Regions from separate parts of the Streptomyces sp. NPDC058221 genome, predicted to be linked through region 1. Evidence: riboswitches for the same ligand, from Rfam matches in the RefSeq annotation. Region 1 holds a riboswitch; each other region holds the start of a gene.
The links. A riboswitch is a leader RNA that binds a small molecule or an ion and turns the genes downstream of it on or off. The one in region 1 is predicted to bind thiamine pyrophosphate.
Positions count from the first base shown of each region.

Region 1 (4,728 bases):
CCCTTGACCGATCGACCATGCGTCCATGACGGAACGCACCGATGCCCTGCAACGCCTGCGCAGGGCCAACGAAGCCGCCGTACTCGGTGAACTGCGCAGGTCGGGCGCGCTGAGCCGCGGTGAGCTCAAAGCGCGGGTCGGTCTCTCCCGTACCACCCTGTTCGCGATCGTGTCCGATCTGCTGGAACGCAAGGCCGTCGTCGAGCAGCCGGCCCCCGACCCGGAGCAGCCGCGCGGCCGGGGCAGGCCGGCCCTGGAGATCTCCCTCAACTCCCGCGGCGCCGAGCTGATCGGCATCGATCTCCAGCGCCAACGGATCCATGTGGTGGTGGCCAACTGCGCCCATGAGATCGTCGGCCGGTACAGCGCCCCCGTACCGGCGGACAGCGGCGCGGCCGAACGGGCCGCGCAGGCGATCCGCGCCGTCGAGGAGCTGGTGCGGCGCGAGAACATCAGCCTCGCTCCCGTCCAGGGCATCGGCCTCGGCCTCCCCGGCTTCGTGCAGAATCCGGCCTCCGGCGATCCGCGCACGATGACGCCGTTCGCCGGCCATGTCGCCGCCGAGCTGGGCCGGCACTTCGACGCCCCCGTGCTCACGGACAACAACTCCCGGCTCGCCGCGCTCGCCGAGGTGACCTGGGGCGCCGCCCGCGGCTTCGACAACGCCGTCTACCTTCGCTGGTCCGAGGGGGTCGGTGGCGGACTGGTCGTCAACGGCGCTCTGGTGCACGGCGCGCACGGTGCGGCCGGCGAGATCGGCCACACCAGCTGCGATCCCGAGGGCAAGCCCTGTCACTGCGGTGGCCGCGGCTGTCTGGAGGGCCTCATCTCCGTGCCCGCGCTGCTCGCCGCCTGCGCCGATCGCGGGGTGGTGGCCCGGGACGCCGCGGAGCTGATCGGGCTCGCCGCCGAGGGGCTGCCGGAGGTGGCCGAAGTGGTCCGGACCGCGGCCGTCACCGCGGGCCGGGTCCTCGCCGCCCTCGCCGCGCAGGTCGACCCCGAGTGCATCGTCGTCTACGGGGAACCGGCCGCCCTCGACGACCTCGTCCTCGCCCCCATCCGGGAACAGCTCGCCGCGCTCTCCCTGCCGTCCGCCCCCCGCACCATCGAGGTGCGGGGTTCCACCCTCGACGGTGAGGCGGCCGCGCTCGGCGGGGTGGCCCTCCTGCTGCGCACCACCGGCCAGGACCTGGAGGAGCTGCTCGACCGACCGGCCGCCGACACACCTGGGGAGACCGCCCGATGAGCGCCTGCTGCGGCCCCGCCCGCAAGCGCGCCGCTCCGGCGGCCACCGCTCCCCCCGCGGACTTCGACGTGCCGGTACGCGGGTCCGCCGACCTCCTGCGCGGCATGGTCGCCGTGCCGGGCGGGCCGTTCCTGATGGGCGGCGAGGACGAGGACGCGTTCCCTGCCGACGGGGAGGGGCCGGTGCGGGAGGTCAGCGTCGGTGCGTTCCACATCGACGCGGCCTGTGTCAGCAATGCCCGGTTCGCGGTCTTCGTCAAGGCCACCGGCTACCGCACCGAGGCCGAACTCATCGGCTGGTCCTACGTGTTCGGCTCGTTCATCCCGCAGGAGGCACGGCACGCCGTACTGCCGGGCACCGTGCCCGGCGCCCCCTGGTGGCGCGGGGTGTCCGGGGCGCACTGGCGGGCGCCCGAGGGGCCAGGCAGCTCGGTCGGTGACCGCCGCGACCATCCGGTGGTCCATATGTCGTGGAACGACGCGAGCGCCTACGCCCGCTGGGCCGGCAAGCGGCTGCCCACCGAGGCCGAGTGGGAGAAGGCGGCGCGCGGCGGACTCGTCCGGGCCCGCTTCCCCTGGGGCGACGAGCTCACCCCGAAGGACCGGCACCGCTGCAACATCTGGCAGGGCGACTTCCCGGTACGCAACACACGCGCGGACGGCTACGCGGGCACCGCACCCGTCAAGGCGTACACCCCCAACGGCTTCGGCCTGTACAACACCTCCGGCAACGTGTGGGAGTGGTGCGCCGACCGGTTCAGCGCCGACTGGCACGCCGCCGGCCGCCCGGAGACCCGCACCGACCCGGCAGGACCTCCGCACGGGGAGAACCGGGTACTGCGGGGCGGCTCGTACCTGTGCCACCGCTCCTACTGCAACCGCTACCGGGTCGCCGCCCGCACCTCCAACACCCCCGACAGCACGACGGGCCACGGCGGCTTCCGCTGCGCGCTCACCGTCTGACCCCCCTCATCGCGCTCCGCGCACACCCGGCTATCCTGGCCGCCGCACCGGACACGGGGTGCCCCGCACAGGGGCTGAGAACACACCCGTCGAACCTGAACCAGTTAGCACTGGCGGAGGGATGTCTTCATGTCATTGCCGTATGCCCAGGACGAGCGAGCGGCCGCGGACCCGCAGCCCGCTTTCGACGGGCGCATGCCCACCGCCCCCGGCGATCTGCGTATCGAGGCGCACGGGATAGCCCCGGTGCCCGAGGACCGCCGCTACGGCGGGCCTGGCCGGCTGTTCACCGTATGGTTCGCCCCCAACCTGACCATGACCGGCGTCTTCACCGGCACCGTCGGCATCGCGCTGGGCCTGGACTTCGCCACAGCGCTCACCGCCGTCGTGCTCGGCACACTCGTGGGCGCCGTGCCCACCGCGTATCTGGGCACCTGGGGCAGCCAGACAGGAGCCGGTCAACTCCCGCTCGCGCGGCTGGCGTTCGGCCGGGGGGTGGTGCTGCCCGGCGCACTGCAGTGGCTGTCGTCGATCGCCTGGGACGCGCTGATCGGTCTGTTCGGCGGGGACGCGCTGGCCCAGCTGTGCGGCTGGCCGTTCTGGCTGGGAGTGCTCGTCATGATGGCCGCCCAGGGCGCGCTCGGCGTCCTGGGGTACGAGGTGATCCACCGGCTCCAGACTGTCATGACCTTTGCCCTCGCGGCCGCCTTCGCTGTCCTGTCCACGAAGCTCCTGGACGGTGTCCACCCCGCCGCCACCGGCAGCGTGCACGGCGCCGACCGGGCGGGGGCGTTCGTCCTGACCTGCACGATCGCCCTGAGCCTGGCGCTGTCCTGGGCCCCGTACGCCAGCGACTTCAGCCGCTATCTGCCGCGCACCGCGTCCCGGCCGCGCATGTTCTGGTGCACGCTGCTCGGGGTCAGCGCCTCCTTCGTGGCCGTCCAGACCCTCGGTCTGTGGGGTGCGTCCGTCTTCACCGACCAGACCGCACGCGGCATCGACACCCTGCTCGGCGGGGGCGCGCTCGGAGCGTTCGGGCTGCTCGCCGTGGCGCTGGCCGCGCTGTGCAGCAACGCCATGAACGACTACAGCGGATCACTGGCTCTGCAGACCATGGGCGTCCGGCTGCCGCGCCCCGTCGCCGCGGCACTCGCCGCGGCGCTCGGTTTCCCACTCGTGCTGTGGATGCACGCGGCCGACACCACGACACGCTTCCAGAACGTGCTGCTTCTCGTCGGCTACTGGATCCCCGGGTTCGTCGCGATCGTCGCCGTCGACTGGCTCGTCCGGGCGAGGGCCCGCGGCCACTCCCCCATCGACCTGGCCGCCGAGAGCTCCCGCCGGCAGCCGTGGTGGCCGGCGCTCACCGCCTTCGCCGTCGCCTTCGCCGCAGCGGTGCCGTTCATGAGCACCAGCCTGTACGTGGGCCCGGTCGCCGAGGCGCTGCACGGGGCGGATCTCGCCTACGGGGTGGCCTTCCTCGTGGCCCTCGCGGTCTACGCCCCGCTGCGGCTGCGCCACCGTGACGGCTGACAGCCGGGCAGGTGGTCGTCGCGCTACCCGAGGGGGTGGCGCGCAGCGGGTGCGGCTGTGGCCTTCGCGCCCGCCGTCTCGCCGTGGATGTAGCGGCCTCCGCGGAACAGTGAGACGACCGCGGCCACCAGGCAGGCCGCGAAGTCGAAGCAGTGTTCTCGTAACCGGCCACGTGTGCGCATAGTTTGGGCAGGAGCGGCGGCATGTGCGGCTCCCTCAGCAGGTCCGTGTGGTCGAGGACGAGGTCGCACATGGCCCGGATGTCCGGGATTTCCGGGATGAAGACCGTGGTGGCCCACAGCCGCCGCTCGGCCGCTTCCTCCTCGGTGGGAGGGGGACGAGAGACCTTTCGGTACGCCACCGAAGCCATGACCCCGGAAGTGCTCACTTCTGCGAGAAAAGGTCACCCGACAGGCCCAGGTGGCGATTGAACTCCCGACGGCCGAGCGGGGTGACGGCGACGGCGCGCGTGGTGCCCACGCGAGCGATCCAGCCGGTGTCGAACGCATGACTGCACAGTGCGGCACCGACGGCGCCGGCCAGGTGGGGGCGGCGTTCCGTCCAGTCCAGACACGGCCGCACCGCCGGTCGGCGCACGCCTGTCGGGACGGTGATGCCCAGCTCTCCGAGCCAGCTCGCCCCGGCATCGGTGAGCCCGAGGCCGTGCTCCAGGTCCAGCAGCCGCCGCTCCGCCATCGCGTCGGTGACGGCCACGCCGACGGTCCCGGCAAGGTGGTCGTAGCACGTACGGGCGTGAGCGAGGGCCTTTCGGCGGCCGGCCGCCGAAAGGGAACGCGGTGGGTGTGCGCGGTCCGGTGCCAGCGCGGCGAGGCTCTCGATCAGCTCGGCGACGTGCGGGCCGGACAGACGCACATAGCGGTGACGGCCCTGCCGCTCGTCGGCGAGCAGGTTTCCGCGCACCAGTGCATGCAGGTGCTCCGTGGCGGTCGAGGGCGCGACCCCCATGTGGTGCGCCAATTCCGTCAC
Region 1 is NZ_JBHVWF010000171.1:787-5,514, reverse strand. It holds gene ACFVW8_RS34080 (ROK family protein) at 26-1,246, shown strand; gene ACFVW8_RS34075 (formylglycine-generating enzyme family protein) at 1,243-2,208, shown strand; TPP riboswitch at 2,253-2,347, shown strand; gene ACFVW8_RS34070 (purine-cytosine permease family protein) at 2,338-3,741, shown strand; gene ACFVW8_RS34065 (ArsR/SmtB family transcription factor) at 4,126-4,728, opposite strand, start outside.

Region 2 (4,728 bases), on a different contig from region 1:
AGAGCCATTCCAGCATCTCCTCGTCGGAGTAGCCGTCGTCCCTCAGGAGCGTCAGGGTCCCCGAAAGGCCCTTGACCACCTTGTCGCCGTCGATGAAGGCGGCAGGCACCTGGAGCGCCCGGTTCTCACCACGTCGTACGGCGATGAGCTGGCCATCCTTGACCAGCTGCCGTACACGCGTCACCTGGACATCGAACAATTCGGCGATGTCCGGCAGGTGGAGCCAGGCAGGGACGAGAGCATCGATCTTTGCGTCAATCTCGGTCACAGGACAAGCCTGCCATCCCGGACTGACAGCCGATACCCGGACTCAGCCCTTCAGGGTCCCGCCACCTCCGGAAGGACCGCCGACTTCAGCGGCACGGACGCGTCACCGGCCGGCCCGGGGTCGAGCCGCGCCCCCGCCTCGATGAGCTTGCGCCCCTGGATCAGATCGCGCGGCCGGCCGACGGCGAGTACCGCGACCAGGACGCCGTCCCGCAGCCAGCACACCGACCAGGCGGCACCGGCCGGATCGCCTCGCCGCAGCAGGGTGTCCGCGCCCGCGTGGTGGCCCGCGTACTGCACGAACCGGCCGAACTGCTCGGACCAGAAGTAGGGCACGGGATCGTAGGCGGGCGGCCGCGCGCCGTCCCCGCCGGCCCCGACGATGTGGGCGGCCGCGGTCCGCGGCCCCTGCAGGGCGTTGTCCCAGTGGTGGACCAGCAGGCGTGCCCCGTAGCGAGCCGAGGGGAACGAGGCGCAGTCACCGACGGCGTACACATCGGGCAGCGAGGTGCGCAGGGCCGCGTCGGCGGTCACCGATCCGTCGGGGCCGAGCGCGACGCCGGAGCCGGCCAGCCAGCCGGTGGCCGGCCGGGCGCCGATCCCGACGACGACCGCGCCGGCCGGGACGGTGCGGCCGTCCGCCAGGACCACGCGGCCCGGCTCGATACGGGCCACCCTGGCCCCGGTGAGGAGTTCGGCGCCGCTCTCCGCGTACCAGGCGGCCATCGGGGCCGCGACCTCGGCGGGAAGCGCGCCGGCGAGGGGCCGTTCGGCGGCCTCGACGACGGTGACCGCGCAACCCGCGGCGCGGGCCGCGGTGGCGAACTCGGCGCCGATCCAGCCCGCGCCGACGACCACGACGGGGTGCCGCGCGTCCAGGACGGGCCGCAGCCTGGCCGCGTCGTCGAGGGTGCGCAGCAGATGGACGCCGGGCACGCCGTCGGAGCCGGGCAGCACGACGGGCTCGGCGCCGGTGGCGATGACCAGGACGTCGTAGGGAACGGGCCCGGCGGAAGTGTCCAGTTCATGGTCGGTGCCGCGTACGCCGGTGACTTCGCAGCCCAGCCGCAGCTCGATGCCGAGCGCCTCGAAGTCGATGTCGAAGGCGGATTCCTCGGCCTTGCCGAGCAGGACCGCCTTGGACAGCGGGGGGCGGTCGTACGGCTGATGGGGTTCGGCTCCGATCAGGGTGACGGCGCCGGTGAAGCCTTGCTCGCGCAGAGCCACGGCGGTCTGCACCCCCGCCATGCCCGCGCCGACGACGACCACCCGGCGCCCCGCCTGTTCCGACTGCCGCTCCGGCCGCTCTGCCCGCTGCTGCTCGTTCACCCGACCACCTTAATCAACTGACGACCCGTCAGGAAAGGGGTGCCTCCGCCGGTGCCTCCGCCGGCGCCTCCGCCGCGCCCGCACGGCTGCCCTCCCGCCGCTCCCGCAGGCCCTTCACCCGGTCCCGGGGGCGGGGTCTAGGGTGGCCCCACGTAAAACACTCGCGGGAGCCCGGGCGCACCGGGCTGAGAGGGAGGCTGGGCGGCCTCCGACCGTACGAACCTGATCCGGGTCATGCCGGCGAAGGGAGGGGCTGGACGCCCATGCGTATCCACCGCACGAGCGGGTCCGACGTCCTCGTCATCGGGGGCGGGATCATCGGGCTCGTCACCGCCTGGCGGGCCGCGCAGCGCGGTCTGCGCACCGCCGTCGTCGATCCGGATCCGGGCGGCGGGGCCGCCCGGGTCGCGGCCGGCATGCTGGCCGCCGTCACCGAACTGCACTACGGCGAAGAGATGCTGCTGGGGCTGAACGTCGCCTCGGCCGCGCGTTATCCGGCCTTCGCGGCCGAGCTGGAGGCAGCGAGCGGACAGGACATCGGGTTCCGCGCCTGCGGCACCCTGGCCGTCGCGCTGGACGCCGACGACCGCGCCCATCTGCGGGAACTGCACGAGCTCCAGCGCCGGTCGGGGCTGGAGTCGGAATGGCTCACCGGCCGCGACTGCCGCCGCCTGGAGCCGATGCTGGCGCCGGGCGTGCGCGGCGGTCTGCGGGTCGACGGCGACCACCAGGTCGATCCTCGCCGGCTGGCCACCGCGCTGCTGACCGCGTGCGAGCGGGCCGGGGTCGTCTTCCACCGTCAACGGGCCGAGGAGCTCGCGGTGGTGCGGGACCGGGCCGTCGGCGCCGTACTGGCCGACGGTTCGCGGCCGGCCGCCGATCAGACCGTGCTCGCCGCGGGCAGCTTCAGCGGCCGGCTCGCGGGGGTGCCGGACCACGTCCTGCCACCCGTCCGCCCGGTCAAGGGCCAGGTGCTGCGGCTGACCGTACCCACCGCGTACGCCCCCTTCCTCAGCCGCACCGTGCGGGCCATGGTCCGGGGCAGCCACGTCTACCTCGTGCCGCGCGAGAACGGCGAGCTGGTCATCGGTGCCACCAGCGAGGAGATGGGCTGGGACACCACCGTCACGGCCGGCGGGGTGTACGAGCTGCTGCGCGACGCCCACGAGCTGGTGCCCGGCATCACCGAGCTGCCGCTCACCGAGACCCGGGCCGGTCTGCGCCCCGCCTCACCCGACAACGCGCCGCTGCTCGGCCGCACGGCACTGCCCGGCCTCCACCTCGCCACCGGCCACCACCGCAACGGGGTGCTGCTCACACCCGTCACCGGTGACGCCATGGCGCAGCTGCTGGCCGACGGCGAGCTGCCCGAGGTGGCCCGCCCCTTCTCCCCCGGCCGGTTCCCGGCCGTCGCCGCCCCCGTACGTCAGGAGCAGCCCGCATGACCGCGCCCACCACCCTCTCCGTGTCCGTGAACGGCGAGGCCCTCGCCGTCGCGGCGGGCACCACCCTGGACGCCCTCGTCGCGACTCTGACGGCGGCCCCCTCGGGGGTCGCGGCCGCCCTGAACGAGACCGTCGTCCCGCGCGGCCAGTGGTCCGCCGCGGCGCTCACCGAGGGCGACCGGGTCGAGGTCCTGACCGCTGTCCAGGGGGGCTGACCGTGTCCGACGACCTCTTCACCCTCGGGGACACCGTTTTCGGCTCCCGGCTGATCATGGGGACGGGCGGGGCCCCCAGCCTCGATGTGCTGGAACGCTCACTGACCGCCTCCGGTACCGAGCTGACCACCGTCGCGATGCGCCGCCTCGACCCGACCGTGCAGGGCTCCGTGCTCTCCGTGCTGGAGAAGCTCTCCATCCGCGTCCTGCCGAACACGGCGGGCTGCTACACGGCGGGAGAAGCCGTGCTCACCGCCCGGCTGGCCCGCGAGGCGCTCGGCACCGACTGGGTCAAGCTGGAGGTGGTCGCCGACGAGCGGACCCTGCTGCCCGACCCGATCGAGCTGCTGGACGCCGCGGAGACCTTGGTGGACGACGGTTTCACCGTCCTGCCCTACACCAACGACGACCCGGTGCTGGCCCGGAAGCTGGAGGACGTGGGGTGCGCGGCGGTCATGCCGCTGGGCTCCCCCATCGGCTCGGGCCTGGGCATCCGCAATCCGCACAACTTCCAGCTGATCACCGAGCAGGCACGGGTCCCGGTGATCCTGGACGCGGGCGCGGGGACGGCGTCGGACGCGGCGCTGGCCATGGAGCTCGGGTGCGCGGCTGTGATGCTCGCCTCGGCGGTGACCCGGGCCCAGGAACCCGAGCTGATGGCCGCCGCGATGCGGCATGCGGTGGAGGGCGGCCGGCTGGCCCACCGAGCGGGCCGGATCCCGCGCCGCCACTTCGCCGAGGCGTCGTCGCCGGTGGCGGGGCGTGCGGCGCTGGATCCGGAGCGCCCGGCGTTCTGATCCGTGCCGTCCGGAGCCGTGGCCGCGGTGGATCGCATGTCCCTGTCACGGCTCGGCTGCAGTACGACCGCAGGATTGCCCCGGGCAGTCGGTGGTGTCCGTGGCGGCTCGTAGACTCGCTGCGTGGATACGACCCTCCAGGACCCTCTCGTCGGGCAGCTGCTCGACGGCCGCTACCGCGTCGATGCCCGCATCGCCGTGGGCGGCATGGCCACGGTCTACCGGGCCATGGACACCCGGCTCGACCGGGTGCTCGCCCTCAAGGTGATGCACCCGGCGCTCGCGACCGACGCCTCGTTCGTCGAGCGCTTCATCCGTGAGGCCAAGTCGGTGGCGGGGCTCGCGCACCCCAATGTGGTCGCGGTCTTCGACCAGGGCGCCCAGGGGCAGTATGTCTACCTGGCGATGGAGTACGTCGCGGGCTGCACCCTGCGCGATGTGCTGCGTGAGCGCGGCGCACTGCAGCCGCGGGCCGCGCTGGACATCCTGGAGCCGGTGCTCGCCGCGCTCGGTGCCGCGCACCGGGCGAGCTTCGTGCACCGGGACATGAAGCCGGAGAACGTGCTGATAGGCGACGACGGCCGGGTCAAGGTCGCCGACTTCGGCCTGGTACGGGCCGTGGGCACCGTCACCAACACCACCGGGTCCATCCTGGGCACCGTCTCCTACCTCGCC
Region 2 is NZ_JBHVWF010000077.1:32,743-37,470, reverse strand. It holds gene ACFVW8_RS23445 (Rv2175c family DNA-binding protein) at 1-268, opposite strand, end outside; gene ACFVW8_RS23440 (NAD(P)/FAD-dependent oxidoreductase) at 319-1,596, opposite strand; TPP riboswitch at 1,750-1,862, shown strand; gene thiO (glycine oxidase ThiO) at 1,860-3,041, shown strand; gene thiS (sulfur carrier protein ThiS) at 3,038-3,256, shown strand; gene ACFVW8_RS23425 (thiazole synthase) at 3,259-4,053, shown strand; gene pknB (Stk1 family PASTA domain-containing Ser/Thr kinase) at 4,177-4,728, shown strand, end outside.
Region 2: it holds a riboswitch for thiamine pyrophosphate, as region 1 does, so the genes downstream of both, thiO (glycine oxidase ThiO) here and ACFVW8_RS34070 (purine-cytosine permease family protein) in region 1, are expected to answer to the same signal.

Region 3 (4,728 bases), on a different contig from region 1:
CCGTCACCACGCCTGGGGGTGACCGTTGACCGCGGCATCGAGTACCGCTGCGCCGACATTGATCGGATCGGTGCAGCGGGCACTGAGGCTGCTGGAGGCCGTGGGCGCCCATCGCGACGGGGCCCCGGCCAAACAGCTCGCACGGGAGGCCGGGCTTCCGCTGCCCACCGCCTATCACCTGCTGCGCACTCTGACCCATGAGGGATATCTGCGCCGGGAGAACGGCGTCTTCCTCTTCGGCGCCGCCGCCGAGCGGCTCGTGGGCGACGGCGCACTGCAGAACCGTCGCAGCCGGATGACCCAGTCGCTGGGCCGCTGGCGGGACATCATCGGCGCACCGGTGTACTGCGCCATCTACCGCGACGGCGAGATCGAACTCGTCGCGGTCGCCGACACCCCGGCAGCGCCTGCGGTGGACGAGTGGGCCGCTTTCCGGGAGACCGGCCACGCCCACGCCATCGGCCAGTGTCTGCTGAGCCGGCTCGACGAGAAGGCCCGCGAGGACCACCTGGACCGGCATCCGGTGCGCCCGCTGACCCGCTACTCCGTACGTGACCGTCCGGCGCTCCTTGAACGGCTGAGGTCACTGGAGCGAACGGAACCTGTCGTCGAGCGTCAGGAATATGCCCTCGGGACGGTCTGTGCGGCCATCCCGATCACGGCCGGATTCACCGCCGCGGCGATGGCCATTTCCGTCCCTCTCGACCAAGAGGAACGGTTGCTCCCCGCAGTCGAACGACTACGTGGCGAAGTGGCCAGCCTCTTGCGTTCGTTCGTGTTCTCTATCAGTATCTGAAAAATCACTCCTTGTGATCTGCTATCGCGTGCACCACGATGGCGTCAATAGGGCCATGGGGGATCATTCCTGGCCAGATTCATCTACTGCGGGGTTGAACGATGCGCGAGTCGGTTCAAGCTGAGGTCATGATGAGCTTCCTCGTCTCCGAGGAGCTCTCATTCCGTATCCCGGTGGAGCTCCGGTACGAAGTGTGCGATCCGTACGCGATCCGGATGACCTTCCATCTGCCCGGCGACGCCCCCGTCACCTGGGCCTTTGGCCGTGAGCTACTGCTCGACGGCCTCAACAGCCCTAGTGGCGACGGCGATGTGCACATCGGGCCGACCGAGCCCGAAGGGCTGTCCGACGTCCACATCCGGCTGCAGGTGGGGGCGGACCGTGCCCTCTTCAGGGCGGGCACGGCACCCCTTGTGGCGTTTCTCGACCGGACGGACAAGCTCGTCCCACTCGGGCAGGAGTGCACGCTGGGTGACTTCGAGGGCAATCTGGAAGAGGCATTGGGACGAATTCTGGCCGAGGAACAGAACGCCGGCTGAAGGCCTCTCATGCCCGGAGCCTGGGTGCCGGTCGAACACCACACCTGCCGAACGGGTGAATCACGCTCCGTGTGCAACCGTTCAGGACCTCGTCCTTCGGCGGCGTCCTCTGCCGCTCCGTACGGGTGCCGAAGCCCCGGCTTCCGCGCCGAGCCCCGTACGGTCCGCGGAGACGACCAGTGCCGCAAGTGCGGTGGTCACCGGCACCGAGGCGACCAGCCCGATCGAGCCGACCAGCGTACGCACGATCTCCTCCGCCACCAGTTCGCTGTTGGCCACCGTCCCCACGCTGCTCTGGGCGATCGAGAACAGCAGCAGCAGCGGGAGCGCGGCGCCCGCATAGGCCAGCACCAGGGTGTTGACCACTGAGGCGATGTGGTCGCGTCCGATTCTGATCCCTGCCCGGTAGAGCTGCTTCGTATTCATCGTCGGGTCCGCCTGGTGCAGTTCCCAGACCGCCGACGTCTGGGTGACCGTCACATCGTCGAGCACCCCCAGGGAACCGATGATGACGCCGGCCAGCAGCAGACCGCTCATGTCGATGTGCGGATACAGGCCGTGGATGAGGCCGGTGCTGTCGTCGGTGTTCCCGCTCAGGCTCGCCCAGCCGATGAAGAGCGAGCCGAGCAGCCCGATCAGCAGCAGTGAGATCAGGGTGCCGAGGACGGCGACGGAGGTGCGGGCCGTCAGCCCGTGGCAGATGTACAGGGCGATCAGCATGATGGCACTGGCCCCGACGACCGCCACGAGCAGTGGATTCGACCCCTGCAGGATGGCCGGCAGGATGAACAGGGTCAGCACGGCGAACGACAGGGCGAGCGCCACCAGTGCCATGACCCCGCGCAGCCGGCCCACGACGACCACCGCCACGGCGAAGATCCCGGCCAGCAGCGCCATCGGGAACTTCCGGTTCACATCCGTCACGGAGTACTGGAGATCGTGGGGCGCGTCGGGGGCGTACGCGACCACCACCCCCTGTCCTTCGCGCAGCTGCCGCGGTGCGTCGGGCTGCACCACCTCGATGAAGGTGCGCCCCTTGTCCTTGCCGCTCGTCACCTCGATCTCGGCCTTCTCACAACGGCCGGCCCCGCTGTCACCGGCGGCCGGCTCTCCCGTCGGCGGGGTGGACTCGCCGCTGGTGGGCAGTTGGGCCGCGTTCACGTCCTTGCAGTCGACCTTGTCGACGTTCACCACCCTGGCCTGCTGCGTCTGCCGGTCGAAGCCGACCCCGGTGCGCTCGTGCGCCGGCGCACCACCGGGCCAGAGCACCACGAGCCCGACCACGACCGCGGCCGCGAACGGTATCAGCACGGCGGCGATCACCCGGCGCAGATGCGTGGAAACGGGTGCGGCGGGGCCGTGGCTGTGGCTGTGCGCGTGAGGGTGCTGAGGACCCGGCTGCTCGGGGTCGATATGAGGGGACGTCACCGGCCGATCATCGCAAGAAGAACAGGGCCCTCTGTTCAGCACACCGGTGAGGGCGTTAGCGTGGTGGCACCTTTGCACACGCGGGAGCTCGGAGCACCGGGCTGAGAGGGCGCTGATCTCCGTACGTCCGTACGGGACACGCTGCGCCGACCGCCGAACCTGTTACCGGGTAATGCCGGCGTAGGGAGTAGGTCTCATGACCACAGCGGACGCACGCACGCCTGCCTCCAATCAGAGCGACGAGGCCGGGAAGTCCATCGGCTGGCACAAGGGGTACGTCCAGGGCTCACGCCCGGACCTCCGGGTGGCGGTCCGTCAGGTGCACCTCACCAACGGCAAGGACGTGACGCTGTACGACACGTCGGGGCCGTACACCGACCCCGCCGTCGACACCGATGTACGCCGCGGACTCGCACCTCTGCGGGAGAACTGGATCATCGCCCGCGGTGACACCGAGGAGTACGCCGGCCGCGCCGCGCGTCCCGAGGACGACGGGCTCAAGCACACCTCGCCGCGTGGGGGGCTGCGCAATCTCGACGCGGTCTTCCCCGGCCGGCCGCGCCAGCCGAGGCGCAGCCGGGACGGCCGCCCGGTGACCCAGCTGGCGTACGCCGGCCGGGGCGAGATCACCCCGGAGATGGAGTACGTGGCCATCCGGGAGAACGTCTCACCCGAGGTGGTACGCGAGGAGATCGCCGCAGGCCGGGCCGTGCTCCCGGCCAACGTCAACCACCCGGAGATCGAGCCGATGATCATCGGCAAGCGGTTCCTGGTGAAGGTGAACGCCAACATCGGCAACTCCGCGGTCACGTCCTCCATCGAGGAGGAGGTGGACAAGATGACCTGGGCGACCAAGTGGGGCGCCGACACGGTCATGGATCTGTCCACCGGCCGCAACATCCACACCACCCGTGAGTGGGTACTGCGCAACTCCCCGGTGCCGATCGGCACCGTGCCCCTCTACCAGGCCCTCGAAAAGGTCGACGGCAGGGCGGAGGAGCTGACATGGGAGATCTACAAGGACACCGTCATCGAGCAGGCCGAGCAGGGCGTCGACTACATGACGGTCCACGCCGGCGTGCGCCTGCCGTACGTTCCGCTGACGGCCCGCCGCAAGACCGGCATCGTCTCCCGGGGCGGCTCGATCATGGCCGCGTGGTGCCTCGCGCACCACAAGGAGTCTTTCCTGTACGAGCACTTCGAGGAGCTCTGCACGATCCTCGCGTCGTACGACGTGACGTACTCGCTGGGTGACGGGCTGCGCCCCGGATCGATCGCTGATGCCAACGACGAGGCGCAGTTCGCCGAACTGCGGACGCTCGGCGAACTGAACACGGTCGCCAAGCGGTTCGGGGTTCAGACGATGATCGAGGGCCCGGGACACGTACCGATGCACAAGATCAAGGAGAACATCGACCTCCAGCAGGAGATCTGCGAGGAGGCGCCGTTCTACACGCTCGGCCCGCTGACCACCGATGTCGCCCCGGCGTACGACCACATCACCTCGGGCATCGGAGCCGCGATGATCGCCTGGTGGGGGACGGCGATGCTCTGTTACGTGACGCCCAAGGAGCACCTCGGTCTGCCCAACCGGGACGATGTGAAGACCGGAGTGATCACGTACCGGATCGCGGCCCATGCGGCGGACCTGGCCAAGGGGCACCCCGGGGCGCAGGAGTGGGACGACGCCCTGTCGGACGCCCGGTTCGAGTTCCGGTGGGAGGACCAGTTCAATCTGGCGCTCGACCCGGACACGGCACGGGAGTTCCACGACGAGACGCTGCCGGCCGAGCCGGCGAAGACGGCGCACTTCTGCTCGATGTGCGGTCCGAAGTTCTGCTCGATGAAGATCTCGCACGACATCCGGCGTGAGCACGGCGGTTCGCAGTCGGAGATCGAGGCGGGCATGGCGGAGAAGTCCAGGGAGTTCGCGGCGAGCGGCAACCGGGTGTATCTGCCGCTGGC
Region 3 is NZ_JBHVWF010000035.1:54,890-59,617, forward strand. It holds gene ACFVW8_RS14475 (IclR family transcriptional regulator) at 26-796, shown strand; gene ACFVW8_RS14480 (SsgA family sporulation/cell division regulator) at 898-1,335, shown strand; gene ACFVW8_RS14485 (YibE/F family protein) at 1,417-2,763, opposite strand; TPP riboswitch at 2,834-2,967, shown strand; gene thiC (phosphomethylpyrimidine synthase ThiC) at 2,960-4,728, shown strand, end outside.
Region 3: it holds a riboswitch for thiamine pyrophosphate, as region 1 does, so the genes downstream of both, thiC (phosphomethylpyrimidine synthase ThiC) here and ACFVW8_RS34070 (purine-cytosine permease family protein) in region 1, are expected to answer to the same signal.

Region 4 (4,728 bases), on a different contig from region 1:
AAGGGTGACGCGCCGCCAGGCGGCGAACCGCCCGGCGCCCAGGACCCGTGCGGCCTCCTCCTGGCGGGGGTCGAGCTGCGACCAGAGCCCGCCGACGGTACGCACGACGACGGCGTAGTTGAAGAACACATGGGCCAGCAGGATGGCCCACACCGTGGTGTCGAGCCGCACTCCCCACAGCTCGTCGAGCAGGCCGCCGCGTCCCAGCAGCGCCAGGAACGCGGTGCCCACGACGACGGTCGGCAGCACGAACGGCACCGTCACGACCGCCCGCAGCAGTTGCTTGCCCGGGAAGTCGAACCGGGCGAACACATAGGCGCCCGGCAGTGCGATCAGCAGCGTCAGCGCGGTCGAGGCGAGCGCCTGCCAGAGGGTGAACCAGAGGACGTCCTGAATGTCCGGCCGGGTGAGCACCTCGCCGAACCGGCCGAACTGCCAGACCCCGTCGGCCTTGAGCCCGCGTCCGACGATCGCGACGACGGGATAGGCGAAGAACAGCGCGAAGAAGGCGACGGGCACGGCCATCAGGCCGAGCCGCACCGCGCTCCCGCGCCGCGCCCGGGCGCGTGCGCCCTTCCCGCCCGCGCCCGGTCCGCGTACGGGAGTCTTCGCTACTTCACTACGAGCGAGGACCATGACTGGACCCACTGCTCACGGTTCTTGGCGATCGTGTCCGGGGCGACGGTCGTCGGCTTGTCGACAACTGCGCCGAACTTCGTGAAGAGGTCAGGCACCTTCGCCCCCTTGGTCACCGGGCTGACGAACATGTTGAGCGGCATGTCCTCCTGGAACTTCTTGCCGATCAGGAAGTCCAGCAGGGCCTTGCCGCCCGCCTCGTTCTTCGCACCGTCCAGCAGACCGGCGAACTCGATCTGGCGGAAGCACGTCCCGGTGGCGACCCCGGTCGGGGCGGTCTTCGGCTTCGGGTCCGCGTACAGCACCTCGACGGGCGGGCTGGAGGCGTAACTGACGACGAGCGGCCGGTCGGCCTTGGCCTTCCTGCCGCCCGCGGAGCCGGAGAACTCCTCGTTGTACGCCTGCTCCCAGCCGTCGACGACCTTGACGCCGTTGTTCTTCAGCTTCTTCCAGTAGTCCTGGTAGCCGTCCTGCCCGTAGGTGGCGACGGTACCGAGGAGGAAGCCGAGGCCGGGCGACGAGGTCGCGGCGTTCTCGGTGACGAGAAGGTCCTTGTACGCGGGCTTCGCCAGATCGGCGAAGGACGTCGGCGGCGCCAGCTTCTTGTCGGCGAAGTACTTCTTGTCGTAGTTGACGCAGATGTCACCGGTGTCGACCGGGGTGACCCGGTGCTTCTCCGCGTCCAGCTGCACGTCGGCTGCGACCTGGTCGATGCCCTTGGCCTTGTACGAGGTGAACAGGCCGTTGTCGAGGGCGCGCGAGAGCAGGGTGTTGTCGACGCCGAAGAACACGTCGCCGCGGGGCGAGCCCTTGGTCAGGATCTCCTGGTTGAGGGCCGCGCCCGCGTCCCCGCTCTTCAGCACCTTGACCGTGTAGCCGGTCTCCCGGGTGAACTCCTTCAGCACGCCCTTGGAGGCGTTGAAGGAGTCGTGGCTGACGAGCGTGACGGTCTTGGAGCCGGAGCTCCCGGTACTTCCTGAACCGGACGCCGAGTCGTCGGAGCTTCCGCATCCGGCGAGCGCGGTGGCGCCGAGCGCGGCGGCGACGGCCGTCACCGCGATCTTCTGGGTGGTGCTCATGTGATTCCTCCTGGGATGACCAGGAAGAGACGCGGCCCTGCCCGCACCGGCGGAGAACCGGAAGCGGGCAGGGCGCAACAGCTTGAGTAAGGTCCGAACTTCCTACCCGGAATGACCCGGGCGAGGTTCAGAGGGTCTGCGGCCAACCTGTCCTCGGTGCCGCACTCTCAGCGCTGTGGCGCTCCCCTGTCGGAATATTAAATTGATTTCGAGCCCAGGCTACACGGCCGATTTCGGCCTCAGCGCTCGGACGCCGCCAGCTGCCCGCAGGCCCCGTCGATCTCCTGGCCCCGGGTGTCCCGCACGGTCACCGGCACCCCGTGGGCGGCGATGGCCTCGACGAACGCCTTCTCGTCCTCGGGCCGCGAGGCGGTCCACTTCGAGCCGGGCGTCGGGTTCAGCGGGATGAGGTTGACGTGCACCCGCTTGCCCTTGAGGAGCCGGCCCAGCCGGTCACCGCGCCAGGCCTGGTCGTTGATGTCGCGGATCAGCGCGTACTCGATGGAGATGCGGCGTCCGGACTTCTCCGCGTACTCCCACGCGGCGTCCAGCACCTCGCGCACCTTCCACCGGGTGTTCACCGGTACGAGGGTGTCGCGCAGCTCGTCGTCCGGGGCATGCAGCGAGACGGCGAGCCGGCACTTGAAGCCCTCGTCGGCGAACCGCAGCATCGCCGGCACCAGGCCGACGGTGGAGACGGTGATCCCGCGCTGCGACAGCCCCAGCCCGTCGGGCTCGGGGTCGGTCAGCCGACGGATCGCGCCGACCACCCGGTTGTAGTTGGCGAGCGGCTCGCCCATGCCCATGAAGACGATGTTGGAGAGCCGCGCCGGGCCCCCCGGGACGTCGCCGTCGCGCAGCGCACGCATGCCGTCCACGATCTGGTGGACGATCTCCGCGGTGGAGAGGTTGCGGTCGAGACCGGCCTGCCCGGTGGCGCAGAACGGGCAGTTCATCCCGCAGCCCGCCTGCGAGGAAATGCACATCGTGACCCGCTCCGGGTAGCGCATCAGAACGGACTCGACGAGCGTCCCGTCATGCAGCTTCCACAGCGTCTTGCGGGTGGTGTCGTCGTCACAGCTGATGTGGCGGACCACGGACATCAGATCGGGGAACAGCGCCTCGGCGAGCTTGTCCCGCGATCCGGCCGGGATGTTGGTCCACTCCGACGGGTCGTGCGCGTACCGCGCGAAGTAGTGCTGCGAGAGCTGCTGCGCGCGGAAGGGCTTCTCGCCGGTCGCGGCGACGGCTTCCTTGCGCTCGGCGGGCGTGAGGTCGGCGAGGTGCCGCGGCGGCTTCTTGGCTCCGCGGGGCGCGACGAAAGTGAGTTCTCCGGGCTTAGGCATGGTTCTTCCAGTGTCGCAGACAGAACAGTGAGGGCCCGCCGCCCTGTGGACAACGGACCCTCACCGATAAAAACGCAGGTCAGAAGGGGTTCATCAGTCGATGATCAGCTGGAGCCGACGAAAATCACCATCAGCAGCCAGACCACCGGGGCGGTCGGCAGCAAGGAGTCCAGCCGGTCCATGATCCCGCCGTGTCCGGGAAGCAGCGTCCCCATGTCCTTGATCCCGAGATCGCGCTTGATCATGGACTCGCCCAGGTCACCGAGGGTGGCGCTGGCCGCGACCGCGAGGCCGAGCAGCAGGCCCTGCCACCAGGAACCGTCGTCGATCAGGAACTGCATGCACAGCGCACCGGCCGCCATGGCGAAGGCGACGGCTCCGAAGAGGCCCTCGCGGGTCTTCCCGGGGCTGATGCGCGGCGCGAGCTTGTGCTTGCCGAACCGCCAGCCGACGGCGTAGGCGCCGGTGTCACTGACCACGGTCAGCAGCAGGAAGGTCAGGACCCGCTGCGGCCCGTCGTCCGCCGTCAGGAGCATGGCGACGAACGTGGCCAGGAACGGCACGTAGAACGCGGCGAAGACTCCGGCCGTGACGTCCTTGAGGTAGCCCTCCGGCGGTTCGGTCATCCGCCAGACGAGTACCGCGAGGGCGGTCAGCGCCATGGCGGCCCAGGCGCCCTCGGCCCCTCGCGCGTAGCCGGCCACGACCATGGCCGCGCCACCGACCGCCAGAGGCACGAGCGGGGCCTTGATGCCCTTGCGCTCCTGCAGCCGGGAGGTGAGCTCCCAGAGACCGACGACGACGGCGACCACGATCACCCCGACGAAGACGGCCTTGACGATGAAGAGCGAGGCGACGACGACGGCACCCAGCCCCACGCCGACCCCTATGGCGGATCCGAGATCACGGCCCGCACGCTTCTTCTGCGGGGGTGGCGGCGGCGTGGACATGGGCTCCTGCGGCTTCTCGTCGCGGAACAGGGGGCCGCCGCTCAGGCGTCCGGCCCCCTGATCCCGGTCATCACGGCTCTCAGCGTCTCTACCTGCGTCGGGAACGTCCGGCACGATGGGCATGGGCCGAGTCTGCTGCGCGATATGCACATCGTATGCAGGACCCGCCGGAGCGGCCCGCATCTCGGGAGCGGCCCCGTGGCCGACGCCCTGCGGGGCGCCCCAGGAAGAGTCGTTCATCAGACTTCGAGCAGCTCGGCTTCCTTGTGCTTCAGCAGCTCGTCCACCTGCGCGACGTACTTCGCGGTGGTGTCGTCGAGCTCCTTCTCGGCGCGACGTACCTCGTCCTCGCCGGACTCCTTGTCCTTGACCAGCTTGTCCAGGGTCTCCTTCGCCTTGCGGCGGACGGCCCGGATCGAGATCTTGGAGTCCTCGGCCTTCGTCTTCGCGACCTTGATGTAGTCACGACGGCGCTCTTCGGTGAGATCGGGGAAGTTCACCCGGATGATATTGCCGTCGTTGCTCGGGTTGACCCCGAGGTCGGAGTCGCGGATCGCCTGCTCGATGTTGCGCAGCGCGGTCTTGTCGAACGGCGTCACGACGGCCATACGGGGCTCCGGCACCGAGAACGACGCCAGCTGGTTGATCGGGGTCAGCGCACCGTAGTAGTCGGCGACGATCTTGTTGAACATCGCCGGGTGCGCACGGCCGGTGCGG
Region 4 is NZ_JBHVWF010000092.1:14,892-19,619, forward strand. It holds gene ACFVW8_RS25735 (ABC transporter permease) at 1-525, opposite strand, end outside; gene ACFVW8_RS25740 (thiamine ABC transporter substrate binding subunit) at 612-1,715, opposite strand; TPP riboswitch at 1,797-1,913, opposite strand; gene rlmN (23S rRNA (adenine(2503)-C(2))-methyltransferase RlmN) at 1,955-3,061, opposite strand; gene ACFVW8_RS25750 (phosphatidate cytidylyltransferase) at 3,166-4,251, opposite strand; gene frr (ribosome recycling factor) at 4,251-4,728, opposite strand, start outside.
Region 4: it holds a riboswitch for thiamine pyrophosphate, as region 1 does, so the genes downstream of both, ACFVW8_RS25740 (thiamine ABC transporter substrate binding subunit) here and ACFVW8_RS34070 (purine-cytosine permease family protein) in region 1, are expected to answer to the same signal.